DNA from 3 places in the Arthrobacter sp. D1-17 genome. Region 3 is predicted to be linked to each of the others. Evidence: riboswitches for the same ligand, from Rfam matches in the RefSeq annotation. Region 3 holds a riboswitch; each other region holds the start of a gene.
The links. A riboswitch is a leader RNA that binds a small molecule or an ion and turns the genes downstream of it on or off. The one in region 3 is predicted to bind cyclic di-AMP.
Positions count from the first base shown of each region.

Region 1: another riboswitch for cyclic di-AMP. It lies ahead of M1E01_RS18125 (LysM peptidoglycan-binding domain-containing protein); the one in region 3 lies ahead of M1E01_RS15745 (M23 family metallopeptidase).
Region 2: another riboswitch for cyclic di-AMP. It lies ahead of M1E01_RS18305 (NlpC/P60 family protein); the one in region 3 lies ahead of M1E01_RS15745 (M23 family metallopeptidase).

Region 1 covers NZ_CP096382.1:3,916,002-3,925,653, reverse strand. The annotation lists gene M1E01_RS18160 (rhodanese-like domain-containing protein) at 1-240, shown strand, start outside; gene pheA (prephenate dehydratase) at 237-1,214, shown strand; gene M1E01_RS18150 (hypothetical protein) at 1,307-1,525, shown strand; gene M1E01_RS18145 (diacylglycerol/lipid kinase family protein) at 1,522-2,604, opposite strand; gene serS (serine--tRNA ligase) at 2,672-3,952, shown strand; gene M1E01_RS18135 (HAD family hydrolase) at 4,035-4,880, shown strand; gene M1E01_RS18130 (hypothetical protein) at 4,925-5,524, opposite strand; gene M1E01_RS18125 (LysM peptidoglycan-binding domain-containing protein) at 5,728-6,630, opposite strand; cyclic di-AMP (ydaO/yuaA leader) riboswitch at 6,633-6,806, opposite strand; gene M1E01_RS18120 (inorganic diphosphatase) at 7,068-7,556, opposite strand; gene dacB (D-alanyl-D-alanine carboxypeptidase/D-alanyl-D-alanine endopeptidase) at 7,742-9,292, shown strand; gene M1E01_RS18110 (zinc-dependent metalloprotease) at 9,447-9,652, shown strand, end outside.
Region 2 covers NZ_CP096382.1:3,951,322-3,960,973, forward strand. The annotation lists gene M1E01_RS18290 (ferredoxin reductase) at 1-1,075, opposite strand, end outside; gene M1E01_RS18295 (alpha/beta hydrolase) at 1,265-2,095, opposite strand; gene M1E01_RS18300 (GTP pyrophosphokinase) at 2,344-3,450, shown strand; cyclic di-AMP (ydaO/yuaA leader) riboswitch at 3,627-3,793, shown strand; gene M1E01_RS18305 (NlpC/P60 family protein) at 3,797-4,627, shown strand; gene bioB (biotin synthase BioB) at 4,858-5,883, shown strand; gene bsaP (biotin synthase auxiliary protein BsaP) at 5,880-6,125, shown strand; gene M1E01_RS18320 (multidrug effflux MFS transporter) at 6,221-7,429, opposite strand; gene M1E01_RS18325 (aldose 1-epimerase family protein) at 7,502-8,467, opposite strand; gene xylB (xylulokinase) at 8,489-9,652, opposite strand, start outside.
Region 3 covers NZ_CP096382.1:3,408,796-3,418,447, reverse strand. The annotation lists partial or broken gene M1E01_RS15765 (DUF3027 domain-containing protein) at 1-322, shown strand, start outside; gene M1E01_RS15760 (MFS transporter) at 785-2,131, shown strand; gene serC (phosphoserine transaminase) at 2,195-3,325, opposite strand; gene M1E01_RS15750 (metal-dependent transcriptional regulator) at 3,662-4,357, shown strand; cyclic di-AMP (ydaO/yuaA leader) riboswitch at 4,519-4,737, shown strand; gene M1E01_RS15745 (M23 family metallopeptidase) at 4,742-5,572, shown strand; cyclic di-AMP (ydaO/yuaA leader) riboswitch at 5,710-5,879, shown strand; gene M1E01_RS15740 (C40 family peptidase) at 5,950-6,627, shown strand; gene M1E01_RS15735 (NlpC/P60 family protein) at 6,727-7,530, shown strand; gene M1E01_RS15730 (HNH endonuclease) at 7,785-8,285, shown strand; gene mobA (molybdenum cofactor guanylyltransferase) at 8,309-8,989, shown strand; gene M1E01_RS15720 (DUF6457 domain-containing protein) at 9,004-9,369, shown strand; gene M1E01_RS15715 (molybdopterin molybdotransferase MoeA) at 9,471-9,652, shown strand, end outside.

The DNA.
Region 1 (9,652 bases), 510 kb from region 3:
GGGCACGCCGAAGGCGCCGTCCATATTCCGCTCGACCAGCTCCCCGGGCGCCTCGATGATTTGGATCCGGACCAGGACCTGTACGTCATCTGCCGCACCGGCGGACGGTCCTTCCGCGCCGCCCAATGGCTGGTCGGGCAGGGGTACTCGGCCATCAATGTGGCCGGGGGCATGGATCAGTGGCTTGAGTCAGGGAAGCCGCTGGTCTCGGACAACGGCCTGAAACCCGTCGTTCTGTGATCTACACCTTCCTCGGCCCGGAGGGTACATTTACCGAGGCTGCCCTGCTGCAGGTTCCGGACGCCGCTGAGGCTGTGCGCGTTCCATCCTCGAACGTGAACAGCGCACTGGACAAGGTCCGCGAGGGTTCCGCAGATGCGGCCATGGTGCCCATCGAGAACTCGGTTGAGGGCGGTGTGACTGCCACCCTTGATGCCATCGCCACCGGCCAGGAATTGCGGATCATCCGGGAGGCGCTCGTTCCCATCAGCTTCGTGCTGGTGGCCCGCCCGGGCTTGGACGTCACGCAGATTCGGCGCATCTCCACCCACGGCCACGCCTGGGCGCAGTGCCGCCTGTGGGCCGGCGCCCATATTCCGGGAGCTGAATACATTCCCGCGTCCTCCACTGCGGCTGCGGCACTGGGTCTGCTTGAGGACGGCGCCCACTACGATGCCGCGATCTGCGCGCCGATCGTGGCGGCCGAACAGCCCGGGCTCCGCGTCCTGGCCGAGAACATCGGGGACAACCCCGGTGCCGTGACACGGTTTATTCTGGTCAGCCGGCCCTCTGTCCTGCCTGCCCGTACCGGTGCGGACAAGACCACCGTCGTGGTGCCGCTGCCGGAAGACCGTCCGGGCGCCCTCATGGAGATCCTGGACCAGTTCGCCACCAGGGGTGTAAACCTGAGCCGGATCGAATCACGGCCCACCGGGCAGTACCTCGGGCACTATTTCTTCAGCATCGATGCGGACGGCCACGTGGCAGATGCCCGGGTGGCCGACGCCCTCGCCGGTCTGCACCGTATCAGCCCCGCCACCCGCTTTCTGGGCTCCTATGGACGGGCCGATGGGCAGAGCCCGGTAGTGGCTCCCCACACCTCCGATGAAGCATTCCGAGCCGCGCATGCTTGGGTGGGACAAATTCTGACTGCGGAAACTGTGAATGCCGGCATGGCCCAAAACATGACCCAAAACGCTTCGCCAACAGCGTAGACAAATGCCGCTTGGAGTACTTCCATGCCTTGGGGACTCTGCGTATGCTTGCCTGATCAAACAGGAGGTGGCCCCAACGAAAGGAGCGGGTCATGTCAGATAACACCAGGACCGACAACGACGGCCAAGGGATGATCGTCAACCCCAAGCCGACCTCGGAAAACCAGGACTGGGACGGGGACGACGCGGACCGCGCTGACCGCCTGCGCTTCGAAGAAGAGCAGGCAATGATCCGCGAACAGTCGGAGGCCCGCGCAGCCGCCCGGGCCGCAGAAGCCGCCAAGAAAGCAGGCACCGCCAAGTCCGCCTAGGCTGGACCGCCGCCTTGGACGATGCCGGGTGCTGCTCTGACCCTGATGAGCAGGGATCTCGGATCCACCTGCACTGTTACCTTGGTGGCCTCACCGGTGATGTCGCCGTCCAGTTGTGTCGGCATCGGTTCCGGGCACTTGATCACAACCTTCCCGGAGCGGTACACGCTCATCACGGGCAGGTGGCGCTTGTGCTTGAACACGATTTTGGCGTACATCGCCAGCCACCCCACCGCACTGCGCGGGCTCATGACCACCACGTCCAGCATCCCGTCGTCAATCATGGCTTGGGGAATGAGGTCGATGCCGCCGGGAACCAGTCCGCAGTTGGCGAACAGGACACTGCGAATCTTGCGGGTCTGTTCGGGCTGGTCATCGAGCGAAATCGATACTTTCTTCCGGCGTCCCGTCAGGTGCCGCACTCCTGCTTCAGTGTAGGCGAGCCATCCGACGGCCCGCTTCAGCCCGTCATTGGTGTCGCCCACCACCTCAGCATCCATGCCGATGCCCGCAATCACCAGGAAAGCATGGTTCGATGACCGGCCCGTCTGGGAGTTTTCGATCCCCATGCGGGCAGTATCAATGAACCGCTGATGACCGAAGAGGGCCGTCTGGACGTTGCCGTGGAGGTCGTACAGGTCCAGATGCACGTTGCGCGCCAGCAGGTTGCCGGTACCGAGCGGAATGATGCCCATCGCCACGCCGGTATGCGCCATTGACTCAGCCACCACGCGCACCGTGCCGTCACCGCCGCCCACGAGGACGACGTCGGCACCGTACGCAAGTGCGGCCCGCACCTGTGAGTGACCCGGGTCCTCCACCGTCGTCTCATAAAACAGCGGCGCCTCCCAGCCTGCCGTGAGGCAGGCGCGCTGGATGGTCGCGCGGGCCTCGGCCGCCTTCGCCTTGACCGGGTTCAGCACCACCGCTACGCGCTGGCGCTCCAGACCATGGGCGTGGGGATCCTCGCGCACCGGGCTCCGCGCATGCAGAGTCTTGAGGCTGCGCACACCCCACCAGCTGGAGATGGCAAAGGCCAGTGCCCCGGCAATCAGGATGTAAAGAAACAGGTCGCTCATTGTGCTTCAACACTATCCCGCCGCGCTCCGCCTCCGGGATGCCCGGCACATTCGATACTCTTGTCTGGTGATCGACGTAAAAGACCTCAGCGAAAACCCGGACAAGTACCGTGCCAGCCAGCGTGCCCGCGGTGCGGACGAAACCGTGGTGGACGCGATCATCGATGCCGACACCGCCCGCCGATCCGCGCTGATCCGCTACGAGAGCCTCCGGGCGGAGCAGAATGTCTTCGGCAAGAAGGTGGCCCAGGCCAAGGGCGAGGAAAAGCAGGCGTTGCTCGCCGAGGTCCGTGAGCTGGCGGGGGCGGTCAAGGCCGCGTCGGCCGAAGCTGATGCCGCGCAGGCCAAGCAGGAAGAACTGTTGCGCACCATCCCCAACCTCATTGAGGACGGTGTACCCGAGGGCGGCGAGGATGACTACATCGTGGTCAAGACTGTCGGTGCCCCGCGCGAGTTCCCCGACTTCGAACCGCGGGACCATCTGGAGATCGGTGAGCTCATTGGCGCCATCGACATGGAACGCGGCGCCAAGGTCTCCGGCTCACGCTTCTACTTCCTGCGCGGCGTCGGCGCCCGTCTGGAAATGGCTTTGCTGCAGATGGCCATGGACCAGGCCATCGAGGCGGGCTTCATTCCCATGATCACGCCGACCCTGGTGCGGCCCGAGACGATGCAGGGCACCGGTTTCGACGTGAAGCACGACGCCGAGATCTACCGTCTTGCCGAAGATGACCTCTACCTTGTGGGCACCTCGGAAGTGCCGCTGGCCGGCTACCACGCCGACGAAATCCTGGACCTGAGCGCCGGACCGATCCGGTTCGCGGGCCAAAGCTCCTGCTATCGGCGCGAAGCGGGATCGCATGGCAAGGACACCCGCGGCATTATCCGCGTCCACCAGTTCAACAAGGTGGAGATGTTCATTTACACGACTGTCGAGGAAGCAGCAGCCGAGCATGAGCGCCTGCTGGCCTGGGAAGAGCAGATGCTGGGCAAGTGCGAGCTGCCGTACCGCGTGATCGATACGGCGGCCGGGGACCTCGGAATGTCGGCCGCCCGCAAGTTCGACTGCGAAGCCTGGGTCCCCACCCAGGCCGCCTATCGCGAGCTCACCTCCACGTCCAACTGCACCACGTTCCAGGCCCGCCGCCTCAACGTCCGCGAACGCGTGTTCAGCGAGGACGGCACGCCGAAGGGAACGCGAGCGGTGGCCACGCTCAACGGCACCCTCGCCACAACCCGCTGGATCGTGGCGATCCTTGAGCACCACCAGAACCCGGACGGCTCAGTCAACGTTCCCGAGGCGCTGCAGAGATACCTCGGCGGACTGCAGGTCCTGCCTGTCCTGTAGCCGCCGAATCTTCACGCTGTGTTCATGCTTCCTGTGGGCTGCGTCCTAGCGGGCGCCAGCCAGGTTTGGTCTACTATTGGGCATGACTATTCTGACTGAATCCTCAGCCGCTGGCAGCGAAGACCAGCGAGAAGCATCCCAAAAGCTCATGATTGCCCTGGACGTAGACGGCACGCTCGTGGACCACGACGGCCACATGTCCCAGCAAGTCCGGCAGGCAGCCCAGGCCGTGGTCGAGGCAGGCCACGAGGTGCTGATCGCAACGGGACGATCCCTCAACGCCGCCCTGCCCGTCATCGAGCAGATCGGCATTGACCGCGGCTATGCCGTCTGCTGCAACGGCGGCGTCACCCTTCGCCTGCACCCGGAGCTGACCGACGGCTACGAGATCATCCACAAGGCCACGTTCGATCCCGGGCCGGCCCTTCGCGCGCTGCGTCAGCGGCTCCCCACTGCCAAGTACGCCCTCGAGGACGAGGACGGCAACTTCCTGTCGACGGAGCGTTTCCAGGACGCGAGTTTCGGGGTCGAAGCCATCGGTGTCGACTTCCAGACCATGCTGGAGGCTACCGCGGTGCGCGTCGTGGTGTTCAGTGCCGAGAACACCCCCGAAGAATTCAACGAGGCCATCGAGCATATCGGCCTCGCCGGCGTCACGTACTCCGTGGGCTGGACGGCCTGGCTGGACATCGCCGCGGCCGGCGTCACCAAGGCCAGCGCCCTGGAAAACCTCCGCACGCGGATTGGCGTCGATGCGTCCCGGACGGTGGCGATCGGCGACGGCCGCAACGATATCGAGATGCTCGCCTGGGCGAACCGCGGAGTCGCGATGGGGCAGGCTCCGGAAGAGGTGGTCGCCGCCGCGGATGAGGTGACAAAGTCCGTGTACGACGACGGCGCTGCCCACGTTCTGCGCAGCCTCCTGTAACGCTCCGCTGCTGTTTCAGCACTATTCGTCCGCAAGGGGCGCTGCTACCGCACCTCCAGGATGAGCGCGAGCAGCCGTGCTGCTGCGGGCCGGGCGGCGTGCTCCTCGTTCCACTGGGACCGGGCCACCGCCTTGCTGACCGCCTGTGAAGTGATGCCAAGCGCGGCGGCCACGGCCTTCTGTTGGCCGCGCACCCCCGGGGTCATGAGATCCAAGACCCGCCACTCGGCTTGGCTGCGGTCGCGCACAATATAGCCCAGCAGCCGAAGAACCGCTTCGCACTCGGTGGCCAGGTCGGCGTACGGCCCCTCGACGGCCACAGGAATCCGGTCCTTGCTGTTCCGCAGCCGGTCCACCGCCCTGCGGGCATAGATGAGGCCGTGACCGTCGGCATCCTTGATCTGGTTCGGCAGCGGTTCGTTCACCGGACCCACGCCCAGTCCCACATACCAGCTGCCGCACCGAAGCGCGATCAGGGCCGCGTCCACAGCCTGGTGGGGACAGTCCACTATCCCCTGAACCTCGTCTTCGACCGACCGGTCGAAGTCGAGACGCGCGGGAATATGCCGGAGGTCCTTGAGTAGCTGCGGAACCCGGTCGCCGTCGCGTCGGCTGTCTGTTTGGTTGATAGTCAGCGTGAACATCTTGAAAAACACACTACCTGTTGGCCGATCCGAGACAAGTTTGTCTCACCGGCGCCGGGAGAGTTGTTCGCCGCCCGGGAAGCCTTGTCCTCGCACGGGCTGCTGGCTGTCAGCCGCGAAGCGCGGAGCTCCCTCTGCCCGGAGGCAGAAACAGCAGCGGCAGGTGCCGGTGGCACCTGCCGCTGCTGAGTTCGAAATGACGTTTAGGCCACGCGCACGTAGCTCGAACCGCCCAGCCAGGAGGCCGGGTGGACGATGGTTTCGTTGACGCCGTTCATGCCGCTGCTGATGGCCTGCCCGTCGCCGATGTAGATGGCAACATGGCCGGAGCTGATCATCAGGTCACCGGGCTGGGGGTTGGAAACCGGAGTCCCGTACTGGTGGAACTGCGTGGGGGCAAGATCGCCGACCTGCTTGCCGACGGACCGCAGCGCCTGCTCCACCAGGATGGTGCAGTCCTGGGTGGCTCCCAGCTGTGCACGGGCGGAAGCCACAAGGGCGCCGCCAACTCCGCTGGCGGGGGTGCTGGAAGCCGCCGTGGTGGCGGACGCCGGCTTGATCGAGGCGGAAGCGTGGTAGATGCCCATGCCGGCCTGCTGCTGGGGGGCGGCAGGGGCAGCGTGGGGTGCTGCCGGGGCGGCAGGGGCAGCGTGGGGTGCTGCCGGGGCGGCCGCCTGCGGAGCCGGTGCAGCGTGAGCGGCACCCGGAATCACGATCTGGTCACCCGGGTAGATCACCGAGGACAGGGAAAGACCGTTCGCTGACAGGACCGCGTTCAAGGCAACGCCGTGCTTTGCAGCGATCGCACCGAGGGTGTCGCCAGGCACAACCGTGTGGGTTGCGCCTGAGGCGGCAGGCGCAGCAGGTGCCGGAGCGTGAGTTGCTGCCTGAGCCTGAACGCCGGCGCTGCCCGAGGTCTCCGGGGCGTTGGCGCCGGCCATGGCAGGTGCTCCCACGCCGAAGACAAGGCCCGAGGCGGCGGCAACGGCGGCAGCCGGCCGGGCCAGGGATGCTGCGTTGGACTTTAGGGAATGGGACAGTCCCTCCAAAGCGATGGACTGTGTCGGGGTGGCGCGATGGCGCGCGGACATGGACTTACGTGACATGGATTTTGCCTCTCCCATGCCTGCGGGGTGAGCTGTCGGGTTCGGGTGGGAGGTCACCCGGTCCTGCCTCCCTTGCAAAAAGGAGCGCCTGGACTTAACCCCAAGTCCTTCGAAAACCAAGGACGGTAAAGAGGTGGTTCCCCCGTCCCTGCCAGTTGAAATTGCGAACGGATCCCGGTCAGCGGCAGGGCTCGGCATTCCTCCCGGGAGTGCCCCGATGGAAACCAAGGCACCGGTAGAGGCTATCCCACCCAGCACCCCAATGTCACATTTGCGTAACGGCACGGTCCGCGCCGGCGCGGCGTCACCGTTCAGGATTGGCTGCTGAAGTAGACGCGCCGGCGATTAGATGACGACTTGCATGACGACGGCGGCTTAAATGACGACGGCGGCGGGTGCGGTCCACTGGGAACCGCAGCCGCCGCCGTCGCAGTGGGTCAGTGGGCTGCAGGTACGTAACGCTTGATGGAGGCCTCGAGCTCTGCCTCGGCAGCGGCACGGTCCGCCCAGCCTTCAGCCTTGACCCACTTGCCGGGCTCCAGGTCCTTGTAGCGGGTGAAGAAGTGCTCAATTTCCTTGATCAGGAATTCGTTGACGTCGCTGACTTCCTGGATGTGGTCGAACCGGGGGTCGGCGGGCACGCAGAGGACCTTGGCGTCCCCGCCGCCGTCGTCCGTCATGTTGAAGACGCCGATGGGGCGGGCTTCGACGATGACGCCCGGGAGGAGGTCGAAGTCCTGCAGGAGCACAAGGGCGTCCAGCGGGTCGCCGTCTTCGCCGAGGGTGTTCTCGAAGAAACCGTAGTGCGTGGGGTACTGCATGGAAGTGAAGAGGACGCGGTCCAGGCGGACGCGGCCGGTCTCGTGGTCGACTTCGTACTTGACGCGCGATCCCTTGGGAATCTCGATGGTCACGTCATGCTTCATGGAATGCTCCTCGACGATTGCTTGGGTGTTTGCGGCACGCTGACATCCACGCGCTGACATCCTAAACTTCAGGGGAATTTCAGCAAAGAGAACTGTCGCTGCCGCCGACTACTATTGAGGATATAGCGAGAGGCCCAGGTTTCAGGAACTAACGGGGTAATTTCAGGACTTTGAGGACCAGCGGCATGAGGGGCACCACAGGCAAGGCAACCGGCCGCGCCCCGTTCAGCAGAAGCAGTGAACGGCCCCGTGCCAGCATCGGAGCGCTGCTCCGGGCCTGGCCCACCCTGCTCCTTACGGTCCTGCTCGCCGTTCTGGCCTTTCCCGCCGGAATGCTGATTGCCCCCGCGCTCACCGGCCAAGGCCCTTCAGCGGCAGCTCCGGTCCACACTCCGGCCTGGCAGCTTGTGCCCAGGCAACTGTCGGTTCCGCAAGGGATTGATCCCCTCAGCACCTCAGCGCCCGTCCCGTCGCCTGCACAGCTCGCGGCCAAGCTGGACCCGGTTCTTAGGACCGACGGCGGCGGCACCTTTACGGGAGTGGTCCAGGACGCCGTCACGGGCGAGGTGCTGTTCGACAGGAACAGTGCGGCCAGCAGGATCCCGGCCTCCAACATGAAGCTGCTCACCGCAGCGGCGGCGCTCAGGGCCATCGGGCCGGAGTCGCGGTTCAGCACCAAGGCAGTCGCAGGCCCGCCCGGCACAGGCCCGACCGGCACAGGGCCGGGCGCGGCGGATACCGCGCGGACGGTGGTGCTCGTGGGCGGCGGGGATGTCCTCCTCGCGGCAGGCGAGTCCGACAAGGACAAGGTGCTGGGCCATGCCGGGCTGGCAACTCTCGCCAAGCTGACCGTGGAGTCCCTGCGCAAGGACCGGTTCCGCGGCCGGGTGGACGTCCTGGTCGACGATTCCCTGTTTACCGGCCCGTCCCTCAATCCTTTCTGGAGCCCGGACGACGTCGCCGCCGGCGAGGTGGCCCCGCTCTTTCCGCTCGCCCTGAACTCAGCACGCTTCGGTCCGTCCATCACCACCGGGCCCCGCCCGCAGGACCCGGCTCTGGCCGCAGGTGAGGCGTTCGCCGCCCAGCTCAAGGCGGCAGGTGCCGCCGCGGGACTCCAGGTGGCGCCCGCCGTCGGACGTCTGGAGGGGCAAGCTGCGCCGGACGCCGCCGTATTGGGTGAAGTGGAATCTGCGACCGTCAGTCGGCAGGTGGATCTCATGCTTCAGACTTCAGACAACTACCTGGCTGAGACCCTGGGCAGGATGGCTGCTGCCGCCGCAGGCCAACCGGCCAGCAACGAAGGTGCCGCGGCGGCCGTGCTGCAGCAGCTCGCGGGCCTCGGCGTCCCCACCGGCGGCATGACTGTGGCTGATGTTTCAGGGCTGGCGTTGGCAAACCAGGTATCGGCCCGCCAGTTCTCAGAAGTCGTGCGGGCCATCGCGGCCGGCAAGGATGCCCGGCTGCGGGCGGCCTTGACGGGATTCCCTGTCGCAGGCCTCACGGGAACGCTGGGGGACCGGTACGTGGACGAGTCCAGTGCCGAGGGCGCCGGGCTGGTCCGCGCCAAAACCGGAACGCTGAACACCGTGATCGCGCTCAGCGGGTACGTTGTGGACGCCGACGGCCGGCTCCTGGTGTTCTCCTTCATCGGCAACGGCCTGACGCCGGGAGCTGCAGGCAACAAGCTGGCGCTGGACGCGTCAGCAACGGTGCTGGCCGCCTGCGGCTGCCGCTAAGACCGGGCGGTGCCCTGCAGCAGGCCGCGGTGCCCGCCGCGGATGGTTAGCCGGTTCCCCCCGATCCCCTTCCCGGCGCCAATGTGCCGGCGGGCTAACTGGCGCCGGGTGAACTTAAGGCGCAATGTCAGGGGCGTGTGATCTGATGGATCGTATGGAGTCAACAGCAGGCCAGACATCGGCCGCGGGCCAGACCTCTGCCCCAGCCCTGATCAATTGGGAACTCGCCGCGTCCGCCGCCGCCCGGCTGGCTCCGCCTGGTCCCTCCCTGAACGCACGGGAAATCGGCGACGCCGTCGACCAGCTCCGTGCGGCAGCCGATGCTTCCGTCCCGCACGTGCATCACATCACCGGACTGGA
Region 2 (9,652 bases), 540 kb from region 3:
TAACGGGCCCGGCGGCTGCCGAAACACACGTCTGGATTAGTTGGCCTGGCTCGCCGTGGACCTCGCCGGTGCGAAGGTCGCGGACCTGCCCGGCCCGCAGCGGCGTCAGGCAGCTGTGGCAGATGCCCATGCGGCAGCCGCTGGGCATCAGGACCCCGGCGTCCTCGCCGACATCAAGCAACGGGGTGTTCCCGTCCGCCTCGACCTCCCGGTCGGAGGCTTCAAAGGTGACCAGTCCGCCGTCGTGCCCTGCTCCGCCGACGAGGCTGGTATTGAAACGTTCGATGATGAGGTTGATTTCATCGGCCGCAAACGGTCCCGCCTTCTTGTGGGCAGCGGCCTCCGCGGACCAAAGGGCCTCCGCATCGTCCAGGAATCCTTCAGGGCCACAGGCGTAGGCAGCACGCTGGCGCCAGTCCGGGCAGAGCTCGTCCAGCCGCGCTGTGGAGCTGAAGTCCAGCCGTCCACGTTCGCCCGTATACCAGTGAGTGACCCGGAAGTTGGGGAACTGGTCCGCGAGCTCGGACAGCTCGCCATGAAAGATGCTGTCCTCGGGCGCACGCGCCGAGTGGATAAGGACCACGTCCGCATCTGGTCGGTGCGGCACCAAGGTGCGGATCATCGACATGACCGGCGTGATGCCACTCCCTGCGGTGAGCATGAGCAGAGGCCGCGGATGTTCCGGCAGGACGAAGTCACCCTGCGGCGGAGCCAGGAAGAGCACGTCACCGGGCTTGGTCTCCCGGACGAGGACACTCGAGACCGCTCCGACGTCGCTGACCGTGATGGCAGGGTCCTGGCCGGCAGGAGCACTTAGCGAGTAGGAACGCCAGTGGCGCACGCCGTCGAGCTCGACGCCGATCCGGGCCCACTGGCCGGCCTTGTGCGCCTTCCAGCCGCGGCCCGGACGGAAGTAGATGGTGGCGGAGTCCGCAGTTTCGGGGACTACCTTGGTGACCACGCCGCGAAGCTGGCGGGCCGAAAAGACGGGGTTGAAAAGCGCGAGGATATCCTCCGGCGCCAACGGGGTTGTCAAGACCGTCGTGGCGCGCGCCAACTTGCGGAGCCGAATCATATTGTCCGCCACCTGTTGGATTCACCCATGTATGTCTCCTAGTGAAACCGGTGATCGTCATATACAAAGCTACCGTAACCCCCGGCTAGTAGAGTCCACCATGCAGGTGCAGCGGGCAACCAGGGGTCGGGGCACTCCGTAAGCAGGTCCGCCCACTACTGCAACGAACGGATGCCGTTTGAGTTCCCGCTACGTAGTCAGCAACTCCTGCACAAGCTCTCGGCACTTCCGGTAGGACGAGGCCTTTGGGTCGATCAGGGCAAAGTGATCGCCGGGAACCTTGACCACCTGGACGGGGGCGCCGGCGGCGCGGGCCGCCGCGGCGTAAGCCTCGGACTGGCTGATCGGTACGGTGGTGTCCTCCAGCCCGTGGACGGCATAGACGGGAATGTTCAGCGGGACCGCGCTCATGGGGTCTGCATACTTGTGCCGCTTGGGGTACTTTCCCGCGGAGCCGCCCATCAGGTTGCTCACCGCCCCGTTGCTGAGATCGAGCCAGTCAGCCTGGGCGAGATTGAGCAGCCCGGACTGGCTGACCACTCCCGTCAGGCGCACGGCCTGTCCGTTGAGGTTCCGCTCGACCTGCCTGTCCGCGTCCGGTGTGCCCAGCTCCGCCAGGCGGTCGCGGCCGGCTGCCCAGACGGCGAGATGGCCGCCGGCGGAGTGCCCCAGCGCGACGACATTGGTGAGGTTCAGCCCATGTTCTTCAGCCACCCCGCGCAGCCGGTCGATCCCAGCCAGCACGTCCTCGAAGGTATGCGGCCACCCGCCGCCGTTACCCGCCCGGCGGTACTCCAGGTTCCAGGCCGGCATACCGTGCGCTGCCAGGTCCTTCGCCAGCGGTTCGCCCAATTCAGCTCCATACTGCGAGCGCCAGTAGCCGCCGTGTATGACCACCACGACGCCGCGGGCGGGCGGGCGCTTGCCGTTGCGGGACGAGGATGCGGGCGGCGCCTCCGGCAGAAAGAGCTCGCCCCACTGGCTGGGGTGGTCGCCGTACTGGTACTTCTGCCGCTTCACTGCATCCTCCTTGGGTCCCGGCAGGCAGGAGGCTACCCCTGCCCACCACTGCCGCCGTCCCCCGCTGTCCAGGGACAGCAAAGTCCGACGGCGCACATCAGCCATGTGCCGAGCCTAACAGTGAGGCGCCTCCCATCGCCGGAAAGCTGGACACGCTGCGGCGCCTGCGCATCGCTTTCGGGCTGTGGCGGCATGACGCCGCCCGGTGTCACATCTTCCGGTGTTCCCGCCCTTGGTAGTTTGGAACCATGGCAAGCAACTGGGACCGGCTGGACGTCAGCCAGCGCGAGTCCGTCCAGGAGAACGTGGAGCTCTATGAGCGCGTCCGCCCTGCCCTGAAGCTTGTCACCCGGGAAGTCCTGCTGATGCTGCGGACTATGCTCAAGGACACTGAGGTCACCCCCCTGTTCGTCACCGGCCGGACCAAAACAGTGGAATCGTTCCGGGAGAAGATCTCCAGGACCGAGGAGCCGCTGGAACCGGAGGGACCCCGGGTGCTGAAATTCCCTGACCCCTTCCGCACCCTCAATGACATGGTGGGGGTCCGTGTCATCACCAAACTCCCGGCTGAGAACGCTGCAGTAGCCAACCTGATCAAGCGACAGCGCCAGCTCTTCGACTGCCGGGGGGACCGTGAGAAGGACATCGGCTCGATCGAATCCGGGACCTATGGCTACTCCAGCCGTCACCTGATCCTGCGGACTATCCAGAACGACGTGGTCAAGGACTACCAGCAGGTCTTCAACCCCGAGGTCCAGCCGAACGGCAGCTATTTCTTCGAGTGCCAGATCCGCACCGTGTTTGCACACGCATGGAGCGAGATCGAACACGACATCCGCTTCAAGGCGGAGGACCCGCGTGCGTGGACGCCTCATTTCGACCGGCAGTTCACCGCCACGGCCGCCATGCTGGAGACGGTAGAGACCGCCTTCGCTGACCTGCATGAGCGTTATGAGGAGGTCCGCAGCTACTGGGACATGGACGGCGAAGGCGCCGCGCCTCTCACGCCCAACCGCATCCGGGACGTGTGGCGGGCCCTGCTGCCGCACGTTGACCGCAAAGTGGATGATGACTGGGGCTGGGCGGCCGAGCTCATGGCGGCCCATGGACTTAACCAGACCGTGCAGCTGGCCGGCCTGCTCAGCGCCAACCGGATCACCGAGGTCCGCAAGGCCCTGGACCACCGCTACTCCCCCGGTCCGGACCGGCTGCTGGATGACCTGCTGCTGTGGCAGTACGGCACCAAGCACATCGACCTCACTGCCGAAGCGCCCGACGCCGTTCCGCACCCGCGGCGCGACAGCCTCCTGCGGCGGCTCAAACAGATCGAGCGCTACCGCCAGACCAAGAAATAGGAAGCCCGCCCTTCAGCCGGACCCATCGCCAGCAGACGGGGTCGGGAAGATGCGGGCACGACACGCCTCCGTTACCTGAATGTGACTTTTAGTGCCGGCTCCCGTACGGTAGAAAGCGTGCCTTCCTCACCGAGGAAGGCATTCCCGTGCTGATTGCCTAACTCTGCCGCAGCCCCGGGATCCGATCGCAGACTTTCCGGCAGAGACGGGGAAACCAATTTTTGGCCCGCTTGAAGCGGGCCTTGGGGTGAAGCCGCGCAGTTCCTGATCTCGTCAGAGCGTGCGGCCGGGTGTCTCCCATCCGAATCCGACAGCTCACCTCGCAGGCATCGGGAGAGGCCCCTTCATGTCGTCACGCACTACCCCTGCCCGCCGCGCAGCGGCCGGCCGTTCTAACCCGTTCGCTTCCGCATCGCGCGCAGTTACGGCCAATGCCGGAGGACTGGGACGCAAGGCAGCCGTGGTCCTCGCCGCATCGGGCCTCGCTTTCACCGGGACCATGGCCGCTAACGCTGCCAATGCCCCGGCCCAGAAGGCCGCCGCCCCCGCCTTAGCTCCCGAAGCTGCCAGCCCGGCCCAGGCCCCGCTGAACGCCAGCTCCAGCGTCTCCATCGCCTACGAGCGTCCCGCTGTGAAGTCCGCCCCGGCTCCCGTGGTGGAGGAACCCGTCATTGTGGAGAAGCCGGCTGTGCCTGCCGCTCCCAAGGTCGCCGCAGCCAAGGCTCCGGCTGCAGCCCCCGTTGCTCCCCCGGCACCGGTTGCTGCCCACGCACCTGCCGCCCAGGCACCTGCCGCCGCGCCGGCCCCCAAAATCACGGTCAAGTCGGCACCGGCTCCCGCTCCGGCAGCGGCCGGCAGCGTCAACGCCTCGATGGTCTCCGCTGCCTACGCCCAGATCGGCATCACCCAGGACTGCACCGCCATGGTGGAGAAGGCACTGGGCGCCTCAGGCATCAAGGTTGGTGACCTCGCCCCCATGCAGTTCATGAACTACGGCAAGGTCGTCTCCACGCCCCAGCCCGGCGACATGATTGTCCAGTCCGGCCACGTTGCCATCTTCGTCGGCAACGGCCAGGCGCTCAGCGGCGGCATGAACGGCGTGAACGAGACCATCGTTCACCCGCTGTCTTGGCTGAACGCTACCGGTCCGGTCACCTTTGTTAGGCCCGCAGCCTAGCAACACGCGAGCAGGACACTGCACCGGGAAGGTGCACATCATGAAGCCGGCGTTGCGCTGCCTTGGGGGCAACGGAGCGCCGGCTTTTTGCTGCTGTCATTCCTGTAGTTCACTTCCCGCCAAAAGTCTGCCCAGCCTCCTTGTAGAAACCCTCCAAAATGGTGCCGCCTTTTGGAAACTAGCGTCAGTTTCACGATGCATCAAGCACTGACCACGCAAGGAAAAGATCAATGACGATTCAGGCAGGCCCGCCGGTAACCCGGTACGCAATTCTCGAGGCAGCGAGGCAACAGGTTCTCGAGGAGGGCGTGGGGCTCAGCGAAAGCCAGCTCGTGGATGTTCTTCGGCTTCCCGATGAGGCGCTTCCCGCCGCCCTCCAACTGGCACACGAAGTGCGCCTGAAGCACTGCGGCGAGGACGTCGAGGTGGAAGGTATCATCTCGATCAAGACCGGCGGCTGTCCCGAGGACTGCCATTTCTGCAGCCAGTCCGGCCTCTTCGACTCCCCTGTCCGCGGCGTCTGGCTCGACATCCCCGAACTCGTCAAAGCAGCCAAGGAAACGGCAGCCACCGGCGCCACCGAGTTCTGCATCGTCGCCGCGGTCCGCGGTCCCGACATCAAACTCATGAACCAAATCAAGTTCGCCATCGACCGCATCAACGAAGCTGTGGACATCAACATCGCCTGTTCCCTCGGCATGCTCACCCAGCGGCAGGTCGACCAGCTCGCCGAATGGGGCGTACACCGGTACAACCACAACCTGGAAACCGCCCGCAGCTACTTCCCGGAAGTTGTCACAACCCACACATACGAAGAGCGCCTTGAAACCTGCAACATGGTCAAGGACGCCGGCATGGAACTGTGCTGCGGCGCCCTCATCGGCATGGGTGAAACCCTTGAACAGCGGGCCGAACTCGCCGCCCAGCTCGCCGCCCTGGAACCCCACGAAGTGCCGCTGAACTTCCTGAACCCGCGGCCCGGAACCCCGCTGGAAAGCCAGGAGATCATGGACGGCAAGGACGCCCTGCGCGCCATCGCCGCATTCCGGCTCGCCATGCCCCGCACCGTGCTCCGTTACGCCGGCGGACGCGAACTGACCCTCGGCGACCTTGGCACCAGGGACGGACTCCTCGGCGGGATCAACGCCGTCATCGTGGGCAACTACCTCACCACCCTTGGCCGCCCCGCCACGGCAGACCTCAACCTGCTCGTGGAGCTAAACATGCCCATCAAGGAACTCCAGAAGTCGCTGTGAACGAGATTGCGGCTGCCTCGGCCAGCGGGGCAGGCTCAACCAGCGGGAAGTTTTGTGGGCACTGCGGGGAGCCGTCCGACGGCGGCAGCCTCCCGCCGTCGGACGGTCACCGCCGCTGCGGTGAGCTGCTGATGCTGGAGCCGCCGCGGTACTGCCCCGACTGCCGCAGGCGGATGAAGGTCCAGGTGATGCCGCTGGGCTGGCAGGCGGAGTGCTCGCGGCACGGGGCGCTGATCCCGTGAGGCCGACGTCTACGTGCCAGACCTGAATCAGCGCACGGATGTTGCCCGGATCGGGGGTTTAGAGTCCGGGCCGGCAGCGCTGGCAGGGAGCGCCCCTAGTCGTCTGCAGCGACCCGCTCGTCGCCGCTGCGTTCTGCGTGCTCGGGCCAGCCACCCTTTCGGTAGGCGGGAGTCCCGACGACAAGCACTGTCGCCGTCAGGACACAGCAGCCGACCATGACGGTGACCATCGACAGCGCGTTTCCGCCCAGCAGCCCCACCAAAGGACTTACGAGTCCAGCCACCCCCGACTGTAGGGCTCCGATGACCGCTGCCGCGGTTCCCGCCATGTGTCCGTAGTTGCGCAGGGCCAGCACGGAGGCGTTGGCGGGAATCATTCCCTGGGCTCCCAGAACAAGCCAGAGGCCGGCCGCCAGGCCGAAAACACCCCCGACACCCGTGGCCACCGCCGCCAGCAGCAGTAGGGCAAGAACCAGCTGGACAAGGACGGCGGCGCGCAGGAGGCGGACCGGCGGAATTGTGCGGACCAGCGCCGCGTTCAGCTGCGCGGAGAGCACCAGCGCGGCACCGTTGAGTGCGAAAGCGAGGGCGAACTGCTGCTCAGTGAAGCCGTACTGGTTCTGTAAGACGAAGGGCGAGCCCACTACGTAGCTCATGATCAACCCCAGCCCCAGCCCCGGGATCATGGCCAGGGCCATGAAGTGTTTGTCCCTCAGGAGCGACCAGTATGCGCCGACAACGTGCCGGGGCCGGCCAGTGCTGCGCCTGTCCTCCGGCAACGTTTCGGGCATGAACTTCCCCACGATGGCCACCAGGACCACGCCGATGAGCGCCAGCGCGTAGAAGACGGCCCGCCAGTGCCAAAAACCGGCGATGGCCTGACCCACGGTTGGGGCAAACAGGGGCGCAACCCCGATCACCAGCATCAGGCGGGACAGCAGCCGGGCGGCTGCCGAGCCCACAAAACGGTCACGGATGACGGCGATTGCCACCACCGATGCCGCTGCGTTGAAGAAGCCCTGCAGGACGCGGAGCCCAATAAGCGTTTCGATGTTTGGGGTGATGGAGCATAGCAGCGAGGCCACGACATGCAGCGAGATGCCGAGGATCAGCGGCAGCCGCCGTCCGAACCGGTCGGAGAACGGGCCGATGACCAGCTGGCCTATCCCGCCGCCGACGAGCATTCCGGACAGCGTGAGCTGCGCGGCTGCCTGGGTAGTTTCGAGATTATCCACCACAGCAGGCAAAGACGGCAGGTACATGTCGGTTGTCACGGCCGGAAGCGCGGCCAGCGCGCCAAGCATCAGGACATACTTGACGCTTCGGGACCGCGTACCAGGGGTTGGGAATCGTGGGGTGTCCGTCACGCGGCAAACCTAACTCGTCTGGAGGCGCTGCAGCGTACGGATCGACCAGCTCGCCGCGTGCTCCTGGCCCGGCGCCAGCTGCACCACGTCCCTTCCGCTGTTGAAAGCGTCGGGTGGACAGGTCATAGGTTCGACTGCCACGCCGAGGCGGTCAGGGCCGGATGGCTTGTCGCCGGTATGGACCTGGACCCAAGGCCACTCTCTTCCCCACGCCAGTTCAACACCGGTTCCGGACGGATCGTAAACGCACACTCTGGCGGTCCCGTGAGTATCCCTGCTGATGCCGGTGAAGGCGTGGTCGATCTTCACGCCGCCAAGCACTTTCTCCTTTCGGAAGTCGAAGTTGTGCCCTTCCACCGATACTTCCTCGACGGGCAGCAACCTGTCAGGGGTGACCCGCAGGAACCTGTCAGCTGGGACCACAAGGGACCAGTCGTCGAGAGGAGCGCTTCCCGCGATGAGGTAGGGATGAGGGCATACCCCGTAGGGGACTGTTGCCGAACCAGGGTTGGCAGCGGTGACAGTTCCCTGAAGTCCCGCGGCGCTGAGGCAGTAGCGCACCCTCAGTTCCAGCGGGAACGGATAGCCCTCCCCCGGGGTGAGCGACATTGCCAGGGTCACTGAGGATTCGTCCCGTTCAGCCACAGACCACACCTTGTCGAACACGAGTCCATGCAAAGCAGTGTTGCGCCCGGGTTCATTGATGGGAACCTGGATGTCAGCGCCCTTCCAGGAGTAACGCCCGCCAGCCAGGCGGTTGGGCCAGGGCGCGCAAATGACTCCCCGGTAGTCAGGGATTGCGATCCCGGGCTCGAAGGGCACCACCAGGTTCCGTCCCCCGTGGCGAAGGCTGCGCAGCGCGGCGCCTCGGAGGGTGACCGCGGCAACGTAGCCGCCGTGCCGCAGTTCAAACTCCGTTCTGCCCTGCGCCGCGGTCTTGGTGGCGGGCGTGCCTTTTACTGTGGAGGTGGTCATCCGAAACACCTGCAACTTCCGCTAACGGAGGGAAGGGTGGGCCGCTTTCGTCCACCGGCGGTAGCGGGCGAGCACCTCCCCTGTCTGCTTGTCCCCTTGCCCGTGCTTGCCTGCTGGCCGGTGCGCGGCGGGCAGGGAAATCTTTGTTGCGTCCAAGATCCAGTCCGGGAATTCGCCGGTGAGGACAGCAGCGGCCTGACGCGCGGCGCCGTTCGCCACGTACTCGCCGGGAGTGGGAATGATGATCGGCCGGGCTAAGACTTCGGCCGCTATCTGCTGCACCGCTGGAGACTGCGCTCCGCCGCCGACGAGGATGATCCTTTCCGCTTCCACTCCCTGCGCCTGGAGTGCTGCAAGGCCGTCTGCCAGGGAACAGAGGACGCCCTCGAAGGCGGCGCGTGCGAGGTTTGCCGGTGTGTAGTTGGTCAAGGTCATTCCGTGCAGGGAGCCGCTGGCGTCGGGCAGGTTCGGGGTCCGTTCGCCCTCGAGGTACGGGATGAGCGTCAGCCCTCCCGCACCTGCCGGGGCAGAAAGGGCGAGTTGCCCCAGGCCGGGCAGATCAGTGCCCAGGAGCTGTGCGGTCACGTCGAAAACGCGTGTCGCGTTCAGCGTGCAGGCGAGGGGCAGGAAGTTGCCGGTGGCATCCGCGAAACCGGCAACGAGTCCCGAAGCATCGGCGGACGGGGCCGACGACACGGCCAGCACTACGCCCGAGGTGCCCAGGGAGATCACGACGTCGCCCGGTCCGGCGCCGACGCCGAGGGCCGCGGCCGCGTTATCCCCGGCGCCCGGGCCGATCAGCGACCCTCCCCTGGTCTTTCCTGCAGCTTCCAGCGGAGCCGCGACTACAGGCAGGACAGGGACGTGCCCGAGCGTCTGCTCCAGGACATGGGGCAGATAGGTGCCGCGGGCGGCGGAGTAGTAGCCGGTGCCGGAGGCGTCGGAGCGGTCGGTGCGAAGTTCGTCGAGGGAATCCGGTCCGGATCCGGGCCCGTGGCCGGCAAGGCGCCAGGACAGCCAGTCGTGCGGGAGGCAAACGGCGGCGACACGCTTGGCGTTGTGCGGTTCCGTGCGGGCGAGCCAGCGCAGTTTCGTGGCGGTCAGCGACGCGACGGGCACGGTCCCGGTGGTTTCGGCCCAGTACCCTGCCCCGCGGTCCCCATCCCCTGCACCTGCTTCAAGGAT
Region 3 (9,652 bases):
CGGACCGGCAAACCGGACGCTGTCTTGGCCGCCGCGGTTGACGTGGCGCGCACCGCCATTGAAGGCATCGCGAAGGCGTCCGAGATTGGCGAGCACGTGGCGGCCCGCACCGAGGGCGACCGCCTCGTGACGCACCTGTTCGAATCAAGGCTGCCCGGCTACGTCGGCTGGCACTGGTACGCGGTGCTCACCCGCAATTCACGCTCCAAGGTGGTCACGGTCAGCGAGCTGGGCCTGCTGCCCTCGGAGGACTCGATCCTCGCTCCTGAGTGGGTTCCCTGGGCGGAACGCGTCAGGCCTGAGGACGCGCAGGCTGAGGACGTCCAGGCTGAGGAGGTCCAAGCCGAGGACGCGCGGACCGGGGACTCGCAGATCGGGGACGCCCACGCCGGCGTCCAGGAAGACGAGCCGACTGAGGCGGAACCCCGGCCAGCAGAGGGCGGCCCGGCCGGACCCGCGGGCCCTGTTGACGCATCCGACGGCGAATCCGATGGCGACCCCGCCACGTTGGCTCGGGCCCCCCATCTGGAACCCGCCGAAGCGTACGACGGTACCCCGGCCGACGACACCCAGGGCGACGGCACGCCGGCGGACGACACCCAGGGCGACGGCACCCCGGCCGACGACACCCAGGGCGACGGCACCCCGGACGACGACACCCAGGACGGGAGCGCTCAGGGCGGGAACTCCCAAGGCGGGGACGCGGTTGAGGCGGACAGCCCCGGGCAGGGCTGACCACGCCATTGACGTTCCCGGGGTTTGAGCGGCGCGAAGGCAGACGATGATGTCCACCTTCCGGTCCCTGCACATTCTCAATTATCGGATCTGGTTCATCGGAGCCCTTGTCTCCAACATCGGCACCTGGATGCAGCGGACCGCCCAGGACTGGCTGGTCTTTGACCACCTGACCAGGCACGACGCCGGCGCGATGGGCGTCACCATGGCCCTGCAGCTCGGGCCGCAGCTGTTTCTGGCACCAGTTGCAGGACTGGCCGCCGACCGCTACAACCGCAAGCAGTTGCTCGTCATGACCCAATCCGTCATGGCGCTGCTGAGTGCCGGGCTCGGCATCCTGGTGGTGCTTGGGGCCGCCGAACTGTGGCACGTGTATGTGTTCGCTCTCATGCTCGGAATAGTCTCGGCATTGGACGCACCTGTGCGGCAGACGTTTGTCTCCGAGCTCGTCAAGGATGAACTCCTGCCCAATGCCGTGGCCCTGAACAGCGCTTCGTTCAACGTTGCCCGGATGATCGGCCCAGCAGTAGCCGGCCTCCTCACGGTGGCGGTGGGACCCGGGTGGGTGTTCCTGATCAACACCCTCACGTTCCTCGCTCTGCTGGCCAGCCTCGCCAAAATCCCGACGCCGTCGCTCCGGTCCCTGCCCCGCGCAACCGGAGGAAAGGGCAGGATCCGCGAGGGTCTTCGCTATGTTCGCTTCCGCCCGGACATCGTGGTGGTCCTGGTGGCCATCTTTATCGTCGGCACGCTGGGGCTGAACTTCGTCCTGTTCATAGCGGCGATGGTTGGCACCGAATTCGGTCTGGACGCGAAGGCCTTCGGGCTGATGAACTCCATCATGGCCCTTGGCTCCGTGGCAGGTGCACTGCTGTCCGCCCGCCGCAGCAAGCCGCGGCTTCGCATCATTTTTGGTGCCGCTGCAGGTTTCGGCGTTGCCTCCGGACTCGCAGCGCTGGCACCCGACTACTTCTGGTTCGGCGCCGCGCTGGTGCCCGTGGGGCTCTTCGCGCTGACCATGCTCACGAGCGCCAACGGCTATGTGCAGGCCACCACGGACGCTGTGATGCGCGGCCGCGTCATGGCCCTTTATATGGCGATCTTCATGGGCGGCACTCCCATCGGCGCGCCCCTTGTCGGCTGGGTGGCCAACGTGGCCGGCCCCCGCTGGGCCATGGCAGTGGCGGCCGGGTCAGGCTTGTTGGCCGCAGCCATAGGTCTGGTGTGGGTCATCCGGGCTAGGATGCTCCGGCTCCGGGTAAGCCGGCCGCCCCGCGGGCTACCGCGGTTCACAGTGATTTCGGGGGCGGGCGCCGCTGCACCGGACGGAACAGCGGGCTCAACAGCGGACGGCGCCGCCCGGCACTCAAGCCCGGACGACGCCGCCGAACGCTGAGGCTCTGAAGCGTCACCAGCAGGACAGCGACCCTGGTCCGATCACCGCCAGTGATGCAGGAGGCTACTTTTTCAGCTCGCCCACCACGTAGTCGATGCAGTCCAGCAGCGAGGAGACGTCGGAGGGCTCAATGGCCACGAAGGTGGCGATGCGGAGCTGGTTGCGTCCCAGCTTCCGGTATGGCTCCGTGTCCACGATGCCGTTGGCGCGCAGGATCTTGGCGACCGCGGCGGCATCAATGGAGTCGTCGAAATCGATGGTGGCGATGACGTTCGAGCGCTCGGCTGCATTCGTGACGAACGGGGTGGCGAACTCTGACGACTCGGCCCACTTGTAAACGCGGCCCGCGGAGTCTGCCGTGCGCCGGGCGGCGAAGTCCAGGCCCCCATTTGAGTTGAGCCACTGCACCTGGGCATCCAGGGTCACGAGGGTGGCCAGTGCCGGGGTGTTGTAGGTCTGGTTCAGCTTGGAGTTGTCGATCGCCGTCTGCAGGTCCAGGAAGTCGGGGATCCAGCGGCCGCTCGCCTTGACCCGGGCCGCGCGCTCCAGCGCGGCAGGGGAGAAGAGCCCAAGCCACAAACCGCCGTCGGACGCGAAGTTCTTCTGCGGCGCGAAGTAGTAGACGTCGGTCTGGGCGACGTCGACATCCAGGCCGCCGGCGGCGGACGTTGCATCCACCAGGACGAGCGATCCGGCATCGGCGCCGGCCACCCGCTGGACTGGGGCAGCAACGCCGGTGGATGTCTCGTTCTGGGGCCAGGCGTAGACGTCAACACCGGCTTCGGACTGGGGTGCAGGGCATGTTCCCGGTTCCGACGTGATGATGGAGGAGTCGGAAAGGAACGGCGCCTTGTTGGTGGCTGCGGCAAACTTCGAACCGAACTCGCCGAAGGAGAGGTGCTGGGCTTTCTGCTCCACCAGGCCGAAGCTCGCTACATCCCAGAAAGCCGTTGAGCCGCCGACGCCGAGGATCACTTCGTAGCCCTCAGGAGCGCGGAAGAAGGTGCTTAGGCCCTCACGGACGGAACCGACCAGGTTCTTTACAGGGGCCTGCCGGTGGGACGTGCCCAGGAGCGTTGTGGACGCTGCGGACAGTGCTTCAACCTGTTCGGGCCTGACCTTGGAGGGCCCGGCGCCGAACCGTCCATCCTTTGGCAGGAGATTTGCTGGGATAGTGATGCTGGTGTCGCTCACAGTGGCTCCAATTTTCGGCATGGACATGCAGTTCAGCTGGGGGATCGATGACCAGCGGCCAGACATGGCTGCCGCGAAGGCCCCTTTTATTCTGCCTGAGACGCTGAAATCCGGGGTAACCCGGCCGTCACAGTCCAGCTATTGAGACGCCTCCGCGCTCAGCCAAATTATCTGGAGTAATTCAAAATAGGCTAAGCTTTTAGAGGACGTAGGGGCGGAAAGCCGGTGTTGCGCCGCCGCCGGTTTGCGGCCGCGGTGCTGAACGCCGCAACCTCGGACGTAGGCCCGCGGTACGGTGGGACGGACGCAAGTACTGTGCTCGAGGAGCTGAGCTGAATGACGGATCTGATCGATACCACGGAGATGTATCTTCGGACCATTTTGGAGCTTGAAGAAGAGAACATCGTGGCACTTCGGGCCCGCATCGCAGAACGCCTCCGCCATTCTGGCCCCACTGTTTCGCAGACCGTAGGCCGTATGGAGCGCGACGGACTGGTGGTGGTTTCCGGCGACCGTCACTTAGAGCTGACGGAAACAGGCCGGAAGCGCGCCACTGAAGTCATGCGGAAGCACCGCCTGGCTGAGCGGCTCCTCGCCGACGTGATTGGCTTGGACTGGGCATACGTCCATGACGAGGCCTGCAGGTGGGAGCACGTGATGAGCGAGCGCGTGGAACGCAGGATTTACGAGTTGCTTGACCATCCCACAGAGTCGCCATACGGAAACCCGATTCCAGGGCTGGCTGCACTTGGCGGTGAGCCCTCACGGGCATTCGCGGACGGCGTCATGAATCTGCTTGAAGCGATGGCCGGATATGCTCCGGAGTTACGGGTCACTGTCAGCAGACTGGCAGAGCCCATCCAGGTTGAGCCCGAGCTGCTGCTGCAGCTGGACGAAGGCGGCATCAGGCCCGGTGCAAGTGTGTCCCTTGAGCGCGTCGGAGAGTACATCTCCGTTCGGGTTCCGGGTATAGAGGGCGCCCTTGAGCTGCCGCCGGAAGTAGCAGCGCACGTGTTTGTCCGCGTGGGTTAGACCTCTCCAGCAACGAGCAGATGTCCGACATCAGTTGGCAGACGACCGACTAGTTTTGCACATTCGAGGTAACGGATTTATTACTGGAACCTTTAATCGCCTATAGTTAAATCGCAGCACCGATACCAAAGCGTTACCTGATCCGGAGCCGAACTCTGCCAGCGGATCAGTAGCTCGAAACACCTTCTGGCAGAGGCGGGGGAACCACAACCGGCCGTTCAACGAACGGCCTTGGGGTGAAGTCCGCAAGGCAAGCCATTCTCACAACTGGAATCTCCTGGGATACCCCTGTGCCGAAAAGCTTGCCGTGGCGGACCGGGTCAATGATCTCTCTGGCCCGAATCCGACAGCTAACTTCGCAGGCTATCCAGAGAGGAACAGTTCTTGACCATGCAGAATGCCCGGGGCCGTCGCCGTGCGACGGGCCCCGCTGCGGAGCCGCGCACTCCCATAGCAGTCGCCGTCGAGCGGCCCCGCGATGCCCAGCGCGAAGCGCGCAGGCGACGCGGCCCCTTCCGTCAGGTCACAGACTTTGCCGCCGCCAGCGGCATGGGCCAAAAAGCCGGAGTCGCGCTGGCTGCCACAGGCCTCCTGCTGACTGTCACAGTTCCCGCCACCAGCCCCGTCATGGCGACGCCGGACCAGGGCGGCGCAGCGCCGGCGAATGCGGCTGTGGCGGCAGCCGCGCCCAAGGTTTCTGCCGAGGCGGCGGCCAAAATTGACTTCAGCCGCACCTCCGTAGCTACAGCCGGTGACCCCGAGGGCAAGCTCAAGCAGCTCCTCAGCGCCCAGTCTGCCGGCAGCATTAGCCGGGCGGCGTCAGCGGGCAGCCTGGGCCTCCCGCTGGAGACCATGGTCAAAACTTCCCCGTTCGGCTACCGCGTGAGCCCGATTACGGGCGGCGCGGGAGAGTTCCACCGAGGCCAGGACTTTGCTGCCCAGTGTGGAACACAGGTGTTCGCCGCCGCGAGCGGCAAGGTTACCTTTGCCGGCTGGCACCCGTACGGAGGCGGCAACAGGGTTGTCATCGACCATGGCAACGGCCTGGAAACCACGTACAACCATTTGTCGTCATCAAGCGTCCAGGTAGGCCAGAAGGTCACCCGCGGCGAAGCGGTGGCACTTAGCGGGACCACCGGCGCTTCTACGGGCTGCCACCTCCACTTTGAGGTGATGGTCAACGGAGACGTTGTCAATCCCGCTGTGTGGCTCTAAGCAAAACGATGGAGAACTCTCACATTCTCGTGACACGCCGTGATCTGAATGTGACATTCGCTCCGAACTGCTGTACCGTCTAAACCGCGTCAACTTTTCCGAAGTTGACGCCTTTGAGTGGATTGCCTAACTCTGCCACCGCTCAAGGTCCGTTCGCATTACATCGTCTGGCAGGGGCGGGGGAACCAATTTTGGTCTTCGCAAGAAGGCCTTGGGGTTAAGTCGCAAAGCTTCTCAGGAAGCAGCGCGGCCGGGTGACTCCCATCCGAATCCGACAGCTCACCTCGTAGGCATTGGGAGAGGCTACCTTCGTGTCTTCACGCCACAATTCTGCGCGCCACCGTGCGCAAACGGTTCGCAAGAACCCGATCGGCGCCGTGTCCAAGGCAGTAAGCGCCAACGCAGGAACAGTAGGTCGCCAGGCAGCAGTCGTCGCAGCCGCTTCAGGTCTTGTCCTGAGCGTCGGCATGCCAGCCAATGCAGCCGACGCCAATGTTGGTATTTCCGCCTCCGCTGAGTCGGGATCCCAGGCTACGCAGCTCGCTGTGACAGCCGCGCCCACCGCCACGGTCTCGTTCGAGCGTCCCGCCGTCACCACCGAGGCAGCGCCGGTCATCGAAACCCTCGCGGTGCAGTCCAGCGACGACACCGCCGCTGCAGCGGCAGACGTTGCCGCCGAAACCGTAACGGCCAAGGCTGAAACGGCTGACGCAGCAGGGTCGGGCGCAACTGCGGGTCTCGCTGCCATCGCCTACACCGGCATCGGCAACCCCTACGTATGGGGCGGCACCACCCCCAGCGGTTGGGACTGCTCTGGATTCACTCAATGGGTCTACGCACAGGCAGGCATCAGCATTCCCCGCGTGAACGCGTGGAACGCCATGCAGCCCACGTCTGCTCCCGCTCCCGGTGACCTGGTCATGCAGAACGGCGGTGCCCACGTTGGCATCTACGTAGGCAACGGCATGATGATCAGCGCGCTGAACCCCTCGCAGGGCACCCTCCTGCACGCAGTGTCCGCCACGGGCACCGCTTCGTATTACACCCTTCGCTAAGAACCCCACTCGAGACGATCCGGCGTACCCCCAAGATGCCGGCGCGTCGCTAAACCGCGGCCTGCTACAGCGGGCAGCGGACCACGAAAGAGAGAAATCATGACTACACGTGCGACCAGTGCACGCCACCGCGCCGAGGTTACCAAGACCAACTCGCTGACCGTCATTGCCAAAGCTGTCGGCGACAACGCCGGTGGTGTAGGCCGCCAGGCTGCAGTTATCGCTGCTGCTTCCGGACTCGTTCTGACCAGCGGCGTTGCCGCTAACGCTGCTGAGACCAACGTCCAGCGTGACTCCGCTTCTGCGTCCACCCTCGAAGTGCAGTCGCTTGCTTCCGCTCCGATTTCCGCCGCATCCAGCATCGCCATCTCCTACGAGAAGCCTGCTGTCACCACCGAAGCTGCCCCCGTTGTCGAGGCCCCCAAGCCCGTCGTCAAGGTGCAGGAAGCTGCCCCCGTTGAAGCGGCTCCGGTTGCCGAGGCAACAGTCGAAGCTGCTCCGGCAATTCAGACCGCTTCCGTGAAGACCGCCGCAACCACCGAGTCTGCTCCGGCCAAGGCGGCTGCCAGCAGCGGCATGGGCGCGTCGATCGCTGCTGCTGCATACGCCCAGCTTGGCGTTGCACAGGACTGCACCCGACTGGCGACCAACTCCCTGGCCGCCGTCGGCATCAACTACCACGGCTGGCCGGCAGGTTACCTCTCCCTGGGCCGCACCGTCAGCGCCGCTGAGGCCAAGCCGGGCGACCTCGCCTACTACAAAGACGGTGGCATGGGCCTGGCCCACATCGCTGTTTACGTCGGCAACGGCCAGGCTGTCCACGGTGGCTGGAACGGTGGAACCACCGCTCTGTTCAGCGTGAACGTCGGCTCCGGACCGGTCTTCATCCGCGTCGGCGGCTAAGACAACACACGTTCCAAGCTCTCTAGGACCCCTGCCATTGGGCAGGGGTCCTTTTGTCTGCGCGGCGCAATGGGCCCGGCTAACTGTGCCTTTAATCATGCCGTTTACCCACGACACGCGTCCTGCGACATTTGGTCGATTCGTCGATCTGGGCTATGAGTGTTTACTCTTATGGTGTCGATCCATAGCCCGGACATGCAGAGGGCAGCCGGCCCTCGGGCCTCTGCCGGGTGCGGCCGTGAAGAGGTATGCGCATGCGCACGCTCGTTCTCAATGCTGGATATGAACCGCTGGCGGTTGTAAGTTTCCGCCGGGCGCTGGTCCTTGTGCTGACCGGGAAAGCCAGTGTGGTAGCCGAAGGTGACGATCCCGTCGTGGGACCGCAGGACATCATGGGCCGCCCGTCCGTGATCCTCCTGAACCGGTATATCCGGCCGCGGTACACCATGGTCACCGCCGTGAGCCGGCGCGGGGTGCTGCGCCGGGACGGGCACAGGTGCGCTTACTGCGGAAAAGCAGCCCACACCATCGACCACGTCCACCCAAAGTCACGGGGCGGCGCCGATTCGTGGGAAAATCTCGTCGCTGCCTGCCTACGGTGCAACAATGTCAAGGGCGACCACACACCGGCGGAAATGGGCTGGAAGCTGCGTTTCGTTCCCGCCCCGCCTGTCGGAACGGTCTGGCAGATTAAGGAACTGGAGAAGCCCACGCCTGCGTGGGATCCGTTCCTGCTTCCGGAGACCGCCGCGTAATCCTTCCGCAGTAGGCTGGGGATGTGGACTTCGACACAATAATCCTGGCCGGGGGGCGATCCTCGCGGCTCGGCGGCTCACCCAAATCTGAACTGACGTACGACGGCGGGACCCTCCTTGAGCGGACGATCGCTGCGGCGGGCGGTGCCCGCCATATAGTTGTCGTCGGTCCGGTGACGGAAGCTCTCCCTGCCGGCGCGCACGGCTGCCGGGAAGACCCGCCGTTCGCCGGGCCCGCTGCTGCGATCGCCGCGGGCCTCGCAGAGCTCCAGTCCCTGCATCGGTCAGGGCTTGGTGAAGCCGTGGCTTCCACAGGAGTTGCCCCCTTTACCCTCGTACTGGCCTGTGACATGCCCCATGTGCACATGGCAATCCCCGTGTTGCAGGAAGTACTGCTTTCCCTGGACTGGGAGAATCCGGATGACGGAGCACGGTGCGGCGGTGTCATGGCTGCCTCCCCCGAAGGGCGGAGGCAGCCGCTGGCGGGTTTTTACCGCACCGCTGCGCTCCGTGCTGCCGTGGATGATGCTGCCGCGCGGAACGAGCTGAACCACGGGTCAGTTTTCGCTCTGCTTGCTAGGCTTGACGTAATGGCTGTCACCGTCCCCTCCGGCTCCACAGATGATGTGGATACCTGGGATGATGCTGCCGCATTGGGAGTTGACGCGGGCGCGAACCGGGCTGAACGGCCGGGCCGCAGCTGAATTTGGAGGCAGGCATGAAAAGCCAGGACGAAACGCTTGAAGAGTGGTGCCGGCTGCTGCTTCGGACCTTCGAGCTCGAAGACGTGCAGGTGGACGTCAATGAGGTGTTGTCGATCGCGGGGGTTGCTGCGCACTCTGTCGTTAGGCCGGCAGCGCCGTTGACCACCTTCATCGCCGGTTTTGCCGCCGGCCTTGCATCCGGCTCCGGCCAGGCTTCGGACGTGGCCTCGATGAAATCCGCCCTGGACGTGGCGCGCACCGTGTCGAAGGCGTACGCGGCTGGGGAGGCAGGGGAGAACCCCGCCCCTCCTGCCGCGGGTACCTCCACCGGCTCGACGACTCCCACCGGAACGTCTCCGACCGGGATGCCGGGGGAATGACATCGCCCCCCGCACATTCCGCCGACGGAGCCGCCCACCCGGTCAGTATTTCCGCCGAAGAATCCACCCAGGCAGCTTCTTTCGGTGAGACACCCGTCCACATGGCCCACACGTGGGAGGAGGCCCGGCAGGCGGCTTTTGACTGTGCCGCCCCGATTCCTCCCGGCCTGGTACCGCTGCGTGAAGCCTTGGGCAGGACCTTGGCCGAGGACATCACAGCGCTGCAGGACATGCCCCATTACGCCTCCTCCGCCATGGATGGCTGGGCCGTGAATGGTAGTGG